2 regions of the Streptomyces profundus genome follow, and region 1 is predicted to be linked to the other one. Evidence: riboswitches for the same ligand, from Rfam matches in the RefSeq annotation. Region 1 holds a riboswitch; the other holds the start of a gene.
The links. A riboswitch is a leader RNA that binds a small molecule or an ion and turns the genes downstream of it on or off. The one in region 1 is predicted to bind glycine.

Region 1 (5,883 bases):
CGACCTCGGGGAGCTGGACGTAGACCACATCGCCGAGCGCGGTGGCCGCGAACTCCGTGATGCCCACCGTGGCGACGCCGTCGGCCGACTCCGACAGCCACTCGTGTTCCTTGCTGTAGCGCAGGTGCTGGGGGTTGCTCATGACAGCTGATTCTCCTGGATGGGGTTCATCGTGGTCGGTCGTCGAGGTTCGGCGCGGCGTGCGCCGGAGGGTGTGCGGGTCAGCGCTGCCGGGTGTAGAACGGCAGCGCGATCACCTCGTGCGGCGCCGCCGTGCCCCTGATGTCGACGGCGACGCCCGCCGTTCCCGGCTCGGCGTGCGTGGCGTCGACATAGGCGATGGCGACGGGGCGGCCCAGCGTGGGCGAGGGCGCGCCCGAGGTGACCTCGCCGATGACGGCGCCCGTCGCGTCCACCACCGGATACCCGGCGCGCGGGACCCGGCGCTCGGCGGCCACCAGGCCGACCAGCACCCGCGGAGGGGCGCTCGCGGCGCGCTCGGCGGCGCGTTCCAGAGCCGCGCGCCCCACGAAGTCGCCCGGCTTCTCGAACTTCACCACCCGGCCGAGCCCCGCGTCGAACGGCGTGGTCCGCTCGGTGAGTTCGTGCCCGTAGAGCGGCATCCCCGCCTCCAGGCGCAGCGTGTCCCGGCAGGCGAGACCGCACGGCACCAGACCGTCGGCGGCCCCCGCCGCCGTGAGCGCCGCCCAGAGCGCCTCGGCGTCGGCCGGGGCCACGAACAGCTCGAACCCGTCCTCGCCCGTGTACCCCGTCCGGGCGATCAGGGCCGGCTTCCCCGCCACCGTCCCCGGCAGTCCGGCGTAGTAGCGCAGCCCCGCCAGGTCGGCGTCCGTCAGCTCGGCCAGCACCCCGGCGGCGGCCGGGCCCTGGACGGCCAGCAGCGCGTACGCGTCGCGGTCGTCGCGGACCTCGGCGGCGAAGCCGGCGGCGCGCTCGCTCAGCGCGGTCAGCACCCGCTCGGCGTTCCCCGCGTTGGCCACCACCAGGAACTCGGCCTCGGCCAGTCGGTAGACGATCAGATCGTCCAGGATGCCGCCGTCCTCGGCACAGATCATGGTGTACCTGGCGCGGCCGACCCGCAGCGCGGAGAGCCGCCCCACCAGCGCGAAGTCCAGCAGCGCGCCCGCCTCCTCGCCCAGCACGGCGATCTCGCCCATATGGGAGAGGTCGAAGAGGCCGGCCGCCGTGCGCACCGCCTCGTGCTCGGCGCGCTCGCTGCCGTAGCGCAGCGGCATCGACCAGCCGGCGAAGTCCGTCATGGTGGCACCGAGCGCGCGGTGCACGGCGTCCAGGGCGGTGACGCGAGGGGAGTCGGACATGGGGCTTGCTCCAGGGGGTACGGGCGACGGGCGACACGCGGACGCGCGCGCCTTGGCCCTCCCCCTCTGTCATCGGCACCTGAGAGGTTCGCCGCGCCCTGCCGGACGGCGGCTTGCACCGTGGGTGGGGCCGGCGAAACCGGCCCGCTTTTCAGATCTGCCTCCCGCGCGCGGTAACGGGGCCTGAGAGATTCAAGGGAGGACTTGCTCCTTCGGCGCCCCGGAGCGAAAACCGGGGACTCTCCCGCGCGTGGTCAAACGGCCGATATGTACTTGTGGCTGAACGGTGTTGCTCCGCGGTTGCGGCCCGGCCATCATCGCACGGATGCCGGCGGGGGCAAGAGCCGAACACCGTTAGGGTTCGCTTCGACCCGGGGCCCTTCCGGGGCCGGGGAACACCGAGGGCCAGGAACGACGAGGGAGTGGAAAGAGCGGATGAGCGAGCACAGGGCGGGTCCCGGATTCGGCGGCGGCTGGCCGAGCAACGAGCTGGAGGAGACGTTGGCCGCCTCGCTCGGCGTGCCGGACGCGGCCCCGAAGCTCCTCCGAGTGCTCTCCCGCAGCGCCGTCTGGGTGCCGCTGCCCGAGGGCGGCGGCCGGGAGAGCAAGACGCTCGACCTGCCCACCATCGACCTCGCCGGCGGGGTGTTCGTGCCGGTCTTCAGCTCCGCCGAGCAGCTGCACCTCGGCGGCGCCTCCCATCTGCCGTTCACGGTCGCGCCGGCCTGGGAGTTCGCCCGCGGGCTGCCGCCCCAGGTGGGGATAGCCGTGAACCCCGGCGGGACGGTCGGCATCCCGGTGCCGCCGCTCGCCGTCGCCGAGCTGTGCCGTGTGACCCCGGGGGAGCGCACGCCAGGCGTGCCCTCCGGCGCGCGGATGCGGCTGTTCCAGCCGGACTGGCAGGACGATCCGGTCGCCTTCCTGACCGCCGCGGCCGAGGAGCTCGCGGCGCTTCCACCGGTGCGCACCGCGCGACGCGGCCTGGCGAGCGCCGAGGGCGCCGCCCCCTCGCTCTTCGTCGGCGTGGAGCTCGACGGCCTCGACGACGCCGTCCACACCGCGGTCAACGAGGCGCTGGGCCGGGCCCTGGCCCGCAGCCCGGCCGCCTGGCCGGTCCAGCTCGTCCTGTTGGACGCCGCCCAGGACCCGGTGGTGGACTGGCTGCGCGAGTGTGTGGCGCCGTTCTACTCGCGTGGCGCCTGAGCACGGGGCACCTTGTCAGCCGGAGGACGGGCTCGCAAGCTGCTTGCGAGACGGATTCGCGGGACGGGTCCTGTGAAGGCTGACGACCGAGCTGTGCCGCAGCGCGAGGAGGACGGGCCCAGGTGAGTGCGGGACAGGGCGTCGAGGAGCTGCTCCCCCAGGTGACGGCGGACCGGTTGGACACCTACGAGGCACTGCTGGGCGCGCTGGCCGGCGGCGAGGTCTGGATGCTGCTGTGGCAGGGCGCGCCCGGCGCGCCCGACGCCCACTACGGCGGCGTCGAGGTCGCCGGCCACGGCTACGCGCCCTGTGTGACCTCGGCCGCGCAGCTCGCCGCCAGCGGCTGGACCCGGGAGCACGAGGTGGTGCCGGGGCGCGATATCGCCGCCGCGCTCTACCCGGAGCACTGGGGGCTGTGGCTCAACCCGCACGCGCCGGGCGGCGGCCTCGGCATCCCCTGGCTCGATCTGCGACGGATCGCCGGCGGCCTCGACCGGCTGCCGGCGGGACCGCTGCTGATCAGCGAGCCCAGCGTCGACGTGGACCGTTTCTACACGCGCCTTGTCGCGCTCGCCCGGCGCACGCCCGTGCTACGCGCCCTGTGGCGCGCCTGGGTGCGCCCCGCGCTCGGGGCCTCCTATCTGGCCATCGGCCTGGATGTGGACGGCCGGCCGTCGGACGGCGCCGACACCGTGCGCGCCATGATGCGCGACGCGGTGGTCGAGGTGCCCGACGGGCTGACGGTCGGCACGGTGGCGATGGCCGACGGCTACGATCCGGTCGCCATGTGGCTGCGCGCCAACACCCGCCCGTTCTACGACAGGGACGCGCCGGGCGCGCCGTATCCGCCCGACCCCGCCGGGGGCGGTTCGGGGTACGGCTACCCGGGGGCCTGAGCGTCGCCCACCGCGTAGGCCGGGCGGCGACGGGGTACTCGGGGCGGGCACGTGAGGACCGGGCCGAGAGGAGCCACGAGGCATGAGCACCGTCAAGAGCACCCTGCCGGACGCCACGCTCAAGGTGGTGGGCGAGGCGCTGCGCGGCGCGCTGGTCGACCTGATCGACCTGTCGCTGGTCGCCAAGCAGACCCACTGGAACATCATCGGACCGCGCTTCCGCTCCGTCCATCTCCAGCTGGACGACGTGGTCTCCACCGCCCGCGCCCACTCGGACACGGTCGCCGAACGCTCCGCCACCCTCGGCGTGCCCCCGGACGGCCGCGCCGCCACCGTGGCCGCCGGCACGGGGATCAGCGACCCGCCCGAGGGCTGGCAGCGGGACGACGCGGCGGTCCGGTTCATGGTGGACGCCCTGGGCGCGGTGATCGTCCGGATGCGGGAGCGGCTGGACGAGGTCGGCCCCGTGGACTCGGTCAGCGAGGACGTGCTGATCCAGATCACCAAGGACCTGGAGAAGCACCACTGGATGTTCCAGGCGGAGAACGCCGGCTGACCCGCCGCGACCCCGATCGGCGGAGGGGGGGAACAGCCGCCGGACGCCGTTCCGCCGCGACCGTTGACGCGACCTCTGACGCGGCCGTTGAACGGCGGGATCGGCGCGCCGGGAAATTCACGTCGCCGCGTATGTCGCCGACAAGCGGGCATATCATCAAGGACAGTTGACGAATTCCGGGGGGTTAACGCATGGCCACTCCGCTCTCCGCCGACAAGGTTGTGAAGGCGCTCAAGGACGAGGGCGTGAAAATCGTCGAACACAAGAATTGGCGTACACACAATCGAAATAGCGCCGGAGCCTGGGGGCCCGTGCACGGTGTGATGGTCCATCACACGGTCACCTCGGGCACCGCCAGCTCCGTCGATCTCTGCTACAACGGGCACTCCTCCCTGCCGGGGCCGCTCTGTCACGGCGTCATCGCCAAGGACGGCACGGTCTATCTGGTCGGGCACGGCCGGGCGAACCACGCCGGCAGCGGCGACCGCGCCGTGCTGGACGCGGTGATCGCCGAAGGCAAACTGCCCCCCGACCAGAAGGCCGACACCGACGGGAACAAGCACTTCTACGGATTCGAGTGCGTCAACCTCGGTGACAACAAGGACCCTTGGCCGGCCGAGCAGGTGGAGGCGATCGTCCGGGCCTCGGCCGCGCTGCTGCGCGCACACGGCTGGGGAAAGTCCGGGGACACCTCCGTGATCGGCCATCTGGAATGGCAGCCGGGGAAAATCGACCCGCGCGGTCCCGGCGTCTCCATGGGCGATATCCGCAAGCGGGTCAGCGAACGCCTCAAGCACCCAGCCGACTGGAGCCCCGGCGGCTCCAACCCGCCCCACGAGGAGGATGACGTGCCCAAGCGGACCCTGTACGGCACCACGGGCGACTACACCCAAACCCTGCGGCCGGGCTCCTGGACCACCCTGAAGTTCGACCGCAAGTACGGCGGCAAGGGGTGGGAGACCAAGACGCCCGAGCCGTCCGTCGCCTTCGGTGCCTGCTACTACTCCACCACGGTCGCGGTGCGCGCCAGCGGCCTCAGCCGGGGTCAGGAGTTGCAGATCAGGGTGGCGCACTACGCGGAGAAGGACGGCGGCGGCTTCGAGCGCACGGGCGGCATGCCGATCAACTCCCCGGTCCACGACGGCGGCGACGCCCACTTCACCTACGCCTGGAACGGGCACCTCTCCGGCTCGCGGCGGCTGCGGGTCGAGGTCGCGCAGTACGGGGACGAGCCGATCGTCATCGACTACGTCAGGGCCGAGACGCTCTACTGGTCCAGCTGACGGCGCTCAAGACGCCCGGACCGCTCGGCTGGCGTGCTTCCCTGCTTCCCTGCTTCGCCTGGTCGGTCTGGTTCGCCTGGTTCGGCGGCTGGCGGTCGATTGTCAGCGGTCGGTACTACCGTGGTCACCATGCGCTACGAAGCTCGCCACAGCGAGGCCCGAGGCTGGTATGTCGTCTCCGACGAGGGCCACTTGGCCCATGTCCCCGATCCCGACACGCAGGCGTTGCGCGCCGCGCTCTTCGAGCGCGAGGCGGACGCGCTGCGCTGCGCCCTGGAGTTGACCCGCCTTGGCACGCTCAACTGAACCGCCCGGCCAGGGCGGCGTCCTGGCGCCGCCCCGCCCCTCAGGGCGCGCTCTCGGACGGTGTCGGCTCCGGGGTCCGCGCGGCCTCGGCCACCATGCCGAGATAGCGGTCCCAGTCCCAGTGGGGGCCCGGGCAGATCCGGATCACCTCGGGCACCTCGTTGTGGCCCACGATGTGCTCGCGGTCGATGGGTATCTCGTGCCGCGCGCAGATCCCGGCCACCAGCCGGGCCGAGGAGGCGTAGAGGGCGTCCGTCAGATACTCCGGCTGGTCCGCCCAGCCCTCGTGCTCGATGCCC
Region 2 (5,883 bases), 5.2 Mb from region 1:
CATCCCGGCGAGCACCGCGCTGGCGGCGTTGGTGCCGTGCGCGGAGGACGGGATCAGGCAGACCGTCCGCTGCGGCTGACCGTTCGCGCGGTGGTGCGCGCGGACGGCCAACAGCCCGGCCAACTCGCCCTGCGAGCCGGCGTTGGGCTGGAGCGAGACGGCGTCATAGCCGGTGATCTCCGCGAGCCGGGCCTCCAGTTCGCGGATCAGCGCCAGATAGCCACCGGCCTGGTCGATGGGGGCGAAGGGATGCAGCCCGGCGAACTCCGGCCAGGTGACCGGCGCCATCTCCACCGTGGCGTTGAGCTTCATCGTGCAGGAACCCAGCGGGATCATGCCCCGGTCCAACGCGTAGTCACGGTCGGCCAGCCGGCGCAGATAGCGCAGCATCGCGGTCTCGGAGCGGTGCTGGTGGAAGACCGGGTGTTCGAGATACCCGTCCTGCCGGGCCAGTTCGGCCGGCAGCGCCTCGGGGACGCGCGCGTCCAGCTCCGGAATGTCCGCCTCGTCGCCGGGGACGCCGAACGCCGCCCAGACGACGGCCAGTTGCGCGCGCGTGGTGGTCTCGTCACAGGCGATGCCGACCCGGTCGGCGTCGATCTGGCGCAGGTTGACGCCCGCCTCGCACGCGGCGGCGACCACCGCGCCGGCACGTCCAGGCACCGTGGCGGTGACGGTGTCGAAGAACGACGCGTGCGCCACCGCCACGCCGCCCTCGCGCAGCCCGGCGGCGAGCAGCGCCGCGTAGCGGTGGGTGCGGCGGGCGATCGCGGCCAGCCCCTCGGGGCCGTGGTAGACGGCGTAGAGGCCGGCCATCACGGCGAGCAGGACCTGGGCGGTGCAGATGTTGCTGGTGGCCTTCTCCCGGCGGATGTGCTGCTCCCTGGTCTGGAGCGCCAGCCGGTAGGCGGGCTTGCCGGCCGCGTCCTTGGAGACGCCGACCAGACGCCCCGGCAGGTTGCGTGCGTAGCGCTCGCGCACGGCCATGAACCCGGCGTGCGGGCCGCCGAAGGCCATTGGCACGCCGAAGCGCTGGCTGGAGCCGACCGCGATGTCGGCGCCCAGCGAACCCGGCGAGGCCAACAGGGTGAGGGCCAGCAGATCGGCGGCGACGGTGACCACCGCGCCCAGCGCGTGCGCCTCCTCGATGACCGGGCGCGGGTCGCGCACGGCGCCCGAGGCGCCCGGGTACTGCAACAGCACGCCGAACACGCCGCGCTCGGCGGCCTCCTCGGGGATGCCGTCGCCCAGATCGGCCACCAGCACCTCGACGCCCGTCGGCTCGGCCCGGGTCCGCACCACCTCGATGGTCTGCGGCAGGCAGTCGGCGTCCACCAGGAACAGCCCGTCCCTCACCTTGCCCACCCGGCGGGAGAGCGCCATCGCCTCGGCCGCGGCCGTGCCCTCGTCGAGCAGCGAGGCCCCGGCCGTCGGCAGCCCGGTCAGATCGGCCACCACCGTCTGGAAGTTCAGCAGCGCCTCAAGGCGCCCCTGGGAGATCTCCGGCTGGTAGGGCGTGTACGCGGTGTACCAGGCCGGGTTCTCCAGCACGTTGCGCTGGATGACCGGCGGGGTGAAGGTGCCGTGGTAGCCGAGGCCGATCATGGAGTGCAGCACGGTGTTGCGGGACGCCAGCTCCCGCAGTTCGGCCAGCACCGCCGCCTCGTCGCGGGCGTCGGGCAGCCGCAGCGCCTCGGTGCTGGCGATGGCCTCCGGGACGGCGGCGGCGGTGAGTTCGTCCAACGAGCCGAACCCCACCTGGGCCAGCATCTTCGCCTCGGCTGCCCCGTCGGGGCCGATATGGCGGTCGGCGAACGGGATGCCCTGTTCCAGGGCGGTCAACGACGTCGGGTGCGCGGTCATCTGTGGAGGCTCCTTGTGGCCGTGGGCGACCTACGGGGCGCCAGGCGGCGGTGCCTGACTGCCTCCCCCTCTGTCATACGACCTGAGAGCTTCGCCCCGCGCCACCGCGCCCGGGCTTGCACCGTCGGTGAGGACACCCGCGCGGCGACGCCGCGCACGCGTCCTGCTTTCCAGAGTGGTTTCGCCCGCGCGGTACGGGTGCCTGAGAGATTCCGGGGAGGATTTGCTCCTTCGGCGCCCGCCGCCCGAGAGGCGGCAGGACTCTCCCGCGCGAGGTTGCCAACCGCCTTCGAGACTACCAGCGGCCGACCCGGCCGCTAAGGGGTGGCCGTCGACTGGCCGGGCACCGGTTTGTGCCCTTGGGTAGAAGCTACAGAGGGCTTGTGCAGCGTCCCGGGCGACCAGCAGGAGGAACCGTGCGAACCGATATCGATCCACGCAGTCTGATCGGCCGCAAGGCGCTGGACCGCCACGGCGACAAGATCGGCACCGTGGACGAGGTGTATCTGGACGACGCGACCGGCGTCCCCGAGTGGGCCGCGGTGCGCACCGGGCTCTTCACCCGGGACGCCTTCGTGCCGCTGGAGCCCAGCGAGCTGGTCGGCAACGCGCTCCGGGTGCCGTTCGACCGGGCCCTGATCCGCCGCGCCCCGGATCTGGGCGTGGGCCGTCATCTCTCGCCCGAGCAGGAGCTCCAGCTCTACCGCCACTACGGGCTCGACCTGCCCGAGGAGGCCGCCGGAAGGCCCCCGGGGGACGGCGACTTCGGCCGGCTGGCCGGCTCGGAGGACGCGGAGAGCTGACCGGCCGCCACCTCGGGCACCAGCGGCAGCGGCGTCCCTCGCCGCAGCTCCGCGTCGTCCACGGCGAAGGTGCGCACCCGACCGGGACGGGTGTCGTCGGGGCGCTCGAAGCGGACGGTGACACGGCCGACGCCGCTGCCCTGCACCCAGCCGGGGCCGAACCGCTCGTGCGCGACATCGAGGCCGGGCAGCCAACGCCGGTCGGGCTCCTCGCCGGCCGGCGCCGAGGGGCTCCGGTCGACGACCGAGGCGTCCCCCGGGGTGGGGGGCGGGGCCGGCTCCGCCAGACGGGCGTCCCTCGCGCTCTGGGCGCTCTGGGCGAAGAGGTCCTCCTGGGTGAAGTCGGCCAATCCGCTGACGCCGACTCCCAGCAGCCTGACCCCCTCGGTGGTGTCGACGCTCTCCAGCAGCCGCTCGGCCGCCTCCTTCACCACCGCGGGGTCGTCCGTGGGGCCGCGCAGCGTCTCGGAGCGGGTCAGCGTGCTGAAGTCGTAGCGCCGGACCTTGAGCACCACCGTGCGGCCGGAGCGCCCCGCGGCCCGCAGCCGCCCCACACAGCGCTCGGCGAGGCGGCTCACCTCGAACCTGATCCGGGCCCGGTCCGTCACATCCACCTCGAAGGTGTCCTCGACCGAGACGGACTTCGTGTCCCGCTCCGCCACCACCGGGCGGTCGTCGACCCCCAGCGCCATCCGGAAGAGACCGCCGCCGTGGGCCTTCCCCAGCAGCCGCAGCAGCTCCGCCTCGCCGGCCTCGACCGTCTCCTCGATGGTGTGGATCCCGGCCCGGCGCAGCACCTCGGCGGTGGCCGGGCCGACGCCGGGCAGGGTGCGCACCGGCAGCGGGGCCAGCAGCTCGCGCTCCGTGCCCGGCTCGATCAGCACCAGCCCGTCGGGCTTGGCGCGCTCCGAGGCGATCTTGGCCAGCATCTTGGCGCCGGCGAGACCGACCGAGCCGGTGACCCCCGTGACGGCGGCGATCTCGGCGCGCAGCCGCTCCCCGACGGCCAGCGCCTCGGCGGCGGTGGCCGCGCTGGCCCCGGCGGCCAGATCGACGAACGCCTCGTCCAGGCTGAGCGGTTCGACCAGCGGGGAGAGCCGGGCCAGCAGCCCCATCACCCGGTCGCTGACCGCGCGATAGACCTCGAACCTGGGCGTCAGGTAGGCGCCGTGCGGGCACAGCCGGCGCGCCTGCGCCGTGGGCATCGCCGAACGGACCCCGAACCGGCGGGCCTCATAGGAAGCCGTCGCCACGACGCCGCGCGGCCCGATGCCGCCGACGATCACCGGCTTCCCGCGCAGGCTCGGCTTGGACGCCTGCTCCACCGAGGCGTAGAAGGCGTCCATATCGAGGTGCAGGATGGTTGGCTGGCCCCTCACCCACCCGATGGTGCCCTATGGCACTGACAGTGCCGGGGTGCGCGCTCAGCCGACGCGGTGCCGCCGCCGGGCCAGCTCGTCCTCGGGGTGCTCGGCCGGCACCTGCTCGCCCGTGTCGACCCGCTCGGCGTGCAGCAGGGCGAGCGCCGCCTCCACATCGCTCCAGACCGCGCCGACCGCGATACCGAAGACGCCCCGCCCGCCGCGGAGCAGCTCGGCCAGCTCGTCGGGCGAGGAGCAGCGGTAGACGGCGGCGCCGTCGCTCATCAACGTCATCTGGGCCAGCTCGCCCAGCTCGGCGGTGCGCAGCGCCTCGGCGGTGGCACGGATCGCCTGGAGGGAGACGCCGGCGTCCAACAGCCGCTTCACGATCTTCAGGACGAGCACGTCGCGGAAGCCGTACAGCCGCTGGCCGCCCGCTCCTGGCGCCGGGCGGACGCTGGGCTGGACCAGCCCGGTGCGCGCCCAGTAGTCGAGCTGGCGGTAGGTGATCCCGGCGGCGGCGCAGGCGCTCGGGCCTCGGTACGCCAACCGCTCGACGGCCGCCCGCCCCTGCGGGGCGAGGGACTGCCGCAGCCCGGGGCGTGGCGCCGCGCCGGGCCGGGCCGCTCCGCCCCCGACCGCTCTGCTGTCGCCGTTACCTGTCACGCCGGCCTCCGTTCCACATGCCCCGACCGTGCCTTCGTCACTCACCGGCTGTCACGATGAGCACGCACACAGCGCTCCTCCCAAGACATGCCCCATTGACGCTAGGGATCCACACTCAGCGCGTCAACGATCGCCACGCGCCGCTACTGGCTGCTGGTACCGAAGTCCTCTGGGGAGATCTGGTCGAGGAACTCGCGGAACCGCTCCACCTCGTCCTCCTGCTCGTCGGGAATGATGATCCCGGCGTCGTCGAGCACGGCGTCGCTGCCGTAGATCGGCGTGCCGACCCGCAGCGCGAGCGCTATCGCGTCCGACGGGCGGGCGCTGACCTCGACCCCGCTGGCGAAGACCAGCTCGGCGTAGAAGACCCCATCGCGCAGATCGGTGATCCGCACCGCGCTGAGTTCCTGTTCCACCGCTTCGAGAACGTTCTTGAAGAGGTCGTGCGTCAGCGGCCTGGCAGGCGTCATCCCCTGCTGGGCGAACGCGATGGCGGTCGCCTCACCAGGCCCGATCCAGATCGGGAGGTAGCGATCGCCACCGACTTCTCGGAGGAGCACGATGGGCTGGTTATTGGGCATTTCCACCCGTACGCCCACGACATCGAGCTGATTCACACAGCAACCCTAGGCCGTGCCCGGGGCATTTGGATAGTCGAGCCCCGTCCCAGCGCGCTCCCCACGCCCGCGCGGCCTCAGAATCCCTGCCGCCCGGCGAAGTACACCATGCGGTACTTCCCGATCTGCACCTCGTCGCCGTTGGCCAGCACCAGGGCGTCGATCTGCTCACGGTTCACATAGGTGCCGTTGAGGCTGCCGACATCGCTGACCGTGAACCCGCCGTCCGGGCTGCGCCGGAACTCCACATGGCGGCGGGAGACCGTCACGTCGTCCAGGAAGATGTCGCTCTGCGGGTGCCGACCCGCCGTGGTGACATCGCTGTCCAACAGGAACCGGCTCCCCGAGTTCGGCCCTCGGCGAACGACCAGCAGCGCCGATCCGGCCGGCAGCGCGTCCACCGCGGCCTGGGCCTCGGAGGAGAGCACCGGCGTCGGATGCTGCCCGGTGGCCTCGGCCTCGTACGCCTCCAGGCCCGAGATGGAGATCGTCGAGGTGGTCTCGGACGCTCCCTCGACGCCAGGGCGCAGCGAGGCGCCGCAGTGGGAACAGAAACGGCTGTGCAGCGCGTTG

Region 2: it holds a riboswitch for glycine, as region 1 does, so the genes downstream of both, gcvP (aminomethyl-transferring glycine dehydrogenase) here and gcvT (glycine cleavage system aminomethyltransferase GcvT) in region 1, are expected to answer to the same signal.

The regions. Positions count from the first base shown of each region.
Region 1 is NZ_CP082362.1:5,369,984-5,375,866, forward strand. It holds gene gcvH (glycine cleavage system protein GcvH) at 1-142, opposite strand, end outside; gene gcvT (glycine cleavage system aminomethyltransferase GcvT) at 222-1,340, opposite strand; glycine riboswitch at 1,397-1,501, opposite strand; glycine riboswitch at 1,502-1,597, opposite strand; gene K4G22_RS23715 (enhanced serine sensitivity protein SseB) at 1,776-2,543, shown strand; gene K4G22_RS23720 (enhanced serine sensitivity protein SseB C-terminal domain-containing protein) at 2,666-3,439, shown strand; gene K4G22_RS23725 (Dps family protein) at 3,522-3,995, shown strand; gene K4G22_RS32030 (peptidoglycan recognition protein family protein) at 4,187-5,278, shown strand; gene K4G22_RS23735 (hypothetical protein) at 5,408-5,584, shown strand; gene K4G22_RS23740 (N-acetylmuramoyl-L-alanine amidase) at 5,625-5,883, opposite strand, start outside.
Region 2 is NZ_CP082362.1:128,780-134,662, forward strand. It holds gene gcvP (aminomethyl-transferring glycine dehydrogenase) at 1-1,863, opposite strand, end outside; glycine riboswitch at 2,044-2,142, opposite strand; gene K4G22_RS00625 (PRC-barrel domain-containing protein) at 2,280-2,666, shown strand; gene K4G22_RS00630 (DNA polymerase IV) at 2,573-4,045, opposite strand; gene K4G22_RS00635 (MerR family transcriptional regulator) at 4,091-4,693, opposite strand; gene K4G22_RS00640 (bifunctional nuclease family protein) at 4,837-5,310, opposite strand; gene K4G22_RS00645 (FHA domain-containing protein) at 5,388-5,883, opposite strand, start outside.